2 regions of the Streptomyces cadmiisoli genome follow, and region 2 is predicted to be linked to the other one. Evidence: riboswitches for the same ligand, from Rfam matches in the RefSeq annotation. Region 2 holds a riboswitch; the other holds the start of a gene.
What was found. Region 2 has a riboswitch for glycine ahead of gcvP (aminomethyl-transferring glycine dehydrogenase). Riboswitches for the same ligand answer to the same signal wherever they lie in the genome.
Positions count from the first base shown of each region.

Region 1: it holds a riboswitch for glycine, as region 2 does, so the genes downstream of both, gcvT (glycine cleavage system aminomethyltransferase GcvT) here and gcvP (aminomethyl-transferring glycine dehydrogenase) in region 2, are expected to answer to the same signal.

Region 1 covers NZ_CP030073.1:3,080,401-3,082,788, forward strand. The annotation lists gene DN051_RS12900 (enhanced serine sensitivity protein SseB) at 1-63, opposite strand, end outside; gene DN051_RS12905 (AAA family ATPase) at 133-801, opposite strand; glycine riboswitch at 1,044-1,143, shown strand; glycine riboswitch at 1,144-1,253, shown strand; gene gcvT (glycine cleavage system aminomethyltransferase GcvT) at 1,321-2,388, shown strand, end outside.
Region 2 covers NZ_CP030073.1:7,247,298-7,249,685, forward strand. The annotation lists gene DN051_RS31885 (DNA polymerase IV) at 1-70, shown strand, start outside; gene DN051_RS31890 (PRC-barrel domain-containing protein) at 186-557, opposite strand; glycine riboswitch at 672-767, shown strand; gene gcvP (aminomethyl-transferring glycine dehydrogenase) at 945-2,388, shown strand, end outside.

The DNA.
Region 1 (2,388 bases), 4.2 Mb from region 2:
GTGTGCCTGCGCCGGGAAGCCCCCGGTGAGGTCCGCGGGGCTGTCCGCGGGGAAGTCGTCCATCTGCCTACCGCCTGCTCCGTGCCTGGATTGCGGCTGAAAGGCTAGCCGCCGCGCGCGGGGCCGGTCCCGTCAGCCCGTGAAGCCGATGCGGCGCAGGGTGTCCGCCGCCGCGCGGTCGAGCAGGACCGCGGCGGCGCAGCCGCGCGGCAACCGGCCGCGCTCGGCCCGGCGCACGAGGCGGGCGGCGGCCCGGCGGTGCCGCGCGAACGCGTACCGCGAGACTCCGCGGCCCCGCTCGCGCTGGCCGGCCAGGGCCTCCTCGGGCGTGACGTCCAGCAGCAGCAGATGCAGGGTGCCGCCCCGGCGGCGCGCCTCACGGGCCAGCCAGGCGCGCACCCAGGCCTGCGTACCGCAGTCGTGGACGACGACTCCCTCGCCGGTGCGCAGGGCGCTGCGCAGTCCGGCGTAGTGGGCGAGGCGGACCAGGGGGCGGTAGACCGCGTACGGGATCCGGTCCGGCAGCCGGTCGTCCCAGCGGTCCCGGACGTCCTGGGAGTCGATGCGCCGGGCGCGCACCGCCCGCCGCATCAAGGTGGACTTGCCGCTGCCGGGCAGGCCCGTGACCACGACCAGGTCGCGTGGGCCGAACAGCAGCGCGTGCGGGCTGCGGCCCCCGCGGTCGCGCAGGTCGCGGACGACGGGCGACGCCGACGCGGCGCACTCCTCCCGGGCCGGTGCGGTCGGTTGCTTGGGCAGCGCGAATCCCGAAGCGGTCGCGTACGCCGTGATCCTGTTCACCGTGATCGTCCTCCCCTGGGGCGGTTCACGAGTTCCCATCCCCGTTGAGTGTAAAGAGAAGGTAATCCGCGGACCTCGCGTTTACGTTCCCTTACCGCAACAGGGCTGCTACAGCGTGTCGTGGCCACCGTGCCGAAACCGTGCGGCCGTGGTGCGCGGGCCGGTGAAGGCCCGGTAGGGCGACCCTGCCGCAGCGAGCGGATGCGTGCAATGATGTGCGCGCCAACTGCATACCGGCCGTTTGAATCCGCGCGGGAGAGTCCCCGGCAGCACTGCCGTCGGGGCGCCGAAGGAGCAAGTCCCTCCCTTGAATCTCTCAGGCCCCCTTACCGCGCGGGCGAGGCACATCTGAAAAGCGGGCCGCCGTATCGGGCGGCCCCACCCAAGGTGCAAGCCAGGACCCGTCCGCGGTCATGGCGAACCTCTCAGGTTCCGATGACAGATGGGGAGGAACGACCTCGCCCATCCCCGTGCTCGGCTCCGCCGGCGTGGGGACCCCATCCCCTGGGAGACCGACCGATGAGCAGTACTTCGCTCCGCCGCACCGCGCTCGATGCCCTGCATCGCTCGCTGGGCGCGACGATGACCGACTTCGCCGGCTGGGACATGCCCCTGCGCTACGGCTCCGAGCGCGACGAGCACCTCGCCGTCCGCACCCGGGCCGGGCTGTTCGACCTCTCGCACATGGGCGAGATCACCGTGACCGGCCCGCAGGCCGCCGACCTGCTGGACCACGCCCTGGTCGGCAACATCGGCGGCGTCCGGCCCGGCCGCGCCCGCTACACGATGATCTGCCGCGAGGACGGCGGCATCCTGGACGACCTGATCGTCTACCGGCTCGCCGACACCGAGTACATGGTCGTGGCCAACGCCTCGAACGCCCAGGTGGTGCTGGACGCCCTGACCGAGCGCGCCGAGGGCTTCGACGCCGCCGTGCGCGACGACCGGGACGCCTACGCCCTGATCGCCGTCCAGGGCCCCGAGTCCCCCGGCATCCTGAAGTCGGTCACCGACGCCGACCTCGACGGCCTGAAGTACTACGCGGGCCTGCCGGGCACCGTCGCCGGCGTGCCCGCGCTGATCGCGCGCACCGGCTACACCGGCGAGGACGGCTTCGAGCTGTTCGTGAAGCCGGAGCACGCCGTGGAGCTGTGGCAGGCGCTGACCGAGGCCGGCCGCGACGTCGGTCTGACCCCGTGCGGGCTGTCCTGCCGGGACACGCTGCGCCTGGAGGCGGGCATGCCGCTGTACGGGCACGAGCTGTCGACGTCGCTGACGCCGTTCGACGCCGGGCTCGGCCGCGTGGTGAAGTTCGAGAAGGAGGGCGACTTCGTGGGGCGGGAGGCGCTGCGTGAGGCCGCCGAGCGCGCCGAGTCCCGGCCGCCGCGGGTCCTGGTCGGCCTGGTCGCCGAGGGCCGCCGGGTGCCGCGCGCCGGGTACCCCGTGGTCGCCGGCGGCGAGGTGATCGGCGAGGTCACCTCCGGTGCCCCCTCCCCCACGCTGGGCAAGCCGATCGCGATGGCGTACGTCGACGCCGCGCACGCGGCGCCGGGCTCGGCCGGTGTGGGCGTGGACATCCGGGGCAGC
Region 2 (2,388 bases):
GCTGCCACTGGTCGCACGAAGACCCGACGAGGCGGCGGATGCGGAAGGGCAGGACCGTTCGTCGGCGTAGGGGCGTAGGGGCGTAGGGGCGTAGGGGCGTAGCGGCGCGGCAGTGCAGCGGCTTGGCGGTGGCGCGTGGGGGGCGGGTGCCGCCGAACGGGGACGGGTGGGCAGCGACGTCCGGGTCAGGGTTCGTCCGTGCCGGCCAGTTTGCCGAAGTCGTGGTCCGGGAGGCCGGGCGGGGAGGCCACGTCGAGGCCGTAGTGGTGGTAGAGCTGGAGCTCCTGGTCCGGCGAGAGGTGGCGGCCGACCCCGAAGTCGGGGGCCTCCTTGATCAGCGTGCGCTCGAAGGGGACGTGCAGACTGCCCTCGATCAGTTCGCTGGGTTCCAGCGGCACGAAGGCATCCCTGCTGAACAGCCCCGTGCGTATCGCAGCCCACTCCGGCACACCGGTCGCGTCGTCGAGGTACACCTCGTCGATGGTCCCGATCTTGTTGCCGCTGCGGTCGAACGCCTTGCGGCCGATCAGGTTGCGCGGATCGATCTCGGTCTGCACGGGCCCTCCACGTGGTCGCAACTCATTCGTAAGCACTACGAAAGAGCACATTGGGCGGCGCGGCCACTCGAAGGCACCGACATTGACCTCGCTGGTAGTCTGACAAGCGGCTGCTGACCCCGCGCGGGAGAGTCCTCCAGACACCATCGGAGGCGCCGAAGGAGCAAATCCTCCCCGGAATCTCTCAGGCCCCTGTACCGCACGGACGAGGTCACTCTGGAAAGCAGAGCGGGTGTCCACGGCTCCCGCTCTCACCGACGGTGCAAGCCGGTCGTCCCTTCGGCGACCCGGTGAAGCTCTCAGGTTGTGATGACAGAGGGGGAGGCCGTCGGGGCACCCGTGCCGGGGTGTCCCTCGAAGGTCGCGTCAGACCAGGAGGCCTCCGCCATGACCGCCCATCGCATTCCGCTCGCCGAGCTCGAACAGGGGACACCGTTCGAGCAGCGCCACATCGGGCCCGACCAGGAGGCGCGGGCCAAGATGCTCGCGCAGGTCGGCTACGGCTCGCTCGACGAGCTCACCGCCGCCGCGGTCCCGGATGTGATCAAGAACTCCGACGCCCTGGACCTGCCGGGCGCCCGCACCGAGGCCGAGGTGCTGGCCGAGCTGCGCTCCCTGGCCGACCGCAACCAGGTCCTCGACTCCATGATCGGACTCGGGTACTACGGCACGTTCACGCCGCCCGTCATCCTGCGCAACGTCATGGAGAACCCGTCCTGGTACACGGCCTACACGCCGTACCAGCCGGAGATCTCGCAGGGGCGGCTCGAGGCGCTGCTGAACTTCCAGACCGTGGTCGCCGACCTCACGGGTCTGCCGACCTCGGGTGCCTCGCTGCTCGACGAGGGCACGGCCGCCGCCGAGGCGATGGCTCTGTCCCTGCGCATGGGCAAGAACAAGAAGGGCCTGTTCCTGGTCGACGCGGACGCGTTCCCGCAGACCATCGCCGTGATCCGGACCCGCGCCGAGCCGACCGGCGTCGAGGTCGTCGTCGCTGACCTCTCCGGCGGCATCCCCGCCGAGATCGCCGAGCGCGAGATCAACGGCGTGCTGATCCAGTACCCGGGTGCCTCCGGCGCGGTGCGAGACCTCAAGCCGGTGATCGACCGGGCGCACGAGCTGGGCGCGCTGGTCACCGTCGCCGCCGACCTGCTCGCGCTGACGCTGCTGAAGTCGCCGGGCGAGCTCGGCGCGGACATCGCGGTGGGTACGACGCAGCGGTTCGGCGTGCCGATGGGCTTCGGCGGTCCGCACGCCGGCTACATGGCGGTGCACGAGAAGTTCGCCCGCAGCCTGCCCGGCCGCCTCGTCGGCGTCTCCGTCGACGCCGACGGCAACAGGGCCTACCGGCTCGCGCTGCAGACGCGTGAGCAGCACATCCGCCGTGAGAAGGCGACCAGCAACATCTGCACCGCGCAGGTGCTGCTCGCCGTGATGGCCGGCATGTACGCCGTCTACCACGGACCCGACGGGCTCAGGGCGATCGCCCGCCGCACGCACCGCTACGCCTCCCTGCTTGCCGCCGGGCTCGGTGCGGCGGGCGTCGAGATCGTCCACGGTGCCTACTTCGACACGCTGACCGCGCGGGTGCCGGGCCGCGCCGCCGACGTCGTCGCCGCCGCCCGGGACCGCGGGGTGAACCTGCGCCTGGTGGACGCCGACCACGTCTCCATCGCCTGCGACGAGACCACCAAGCGGGCCCAGGTGGACGCCGTGTGGGCCGCGTTCGGGGCCGAGGCCGACATCGAGGCCCTGGACACCGCCACCGAGGACGCGCTGCCGGACGCCGTGCTGCGCGCCGACGACTACCTGACCCACCCGGTCTTCCACC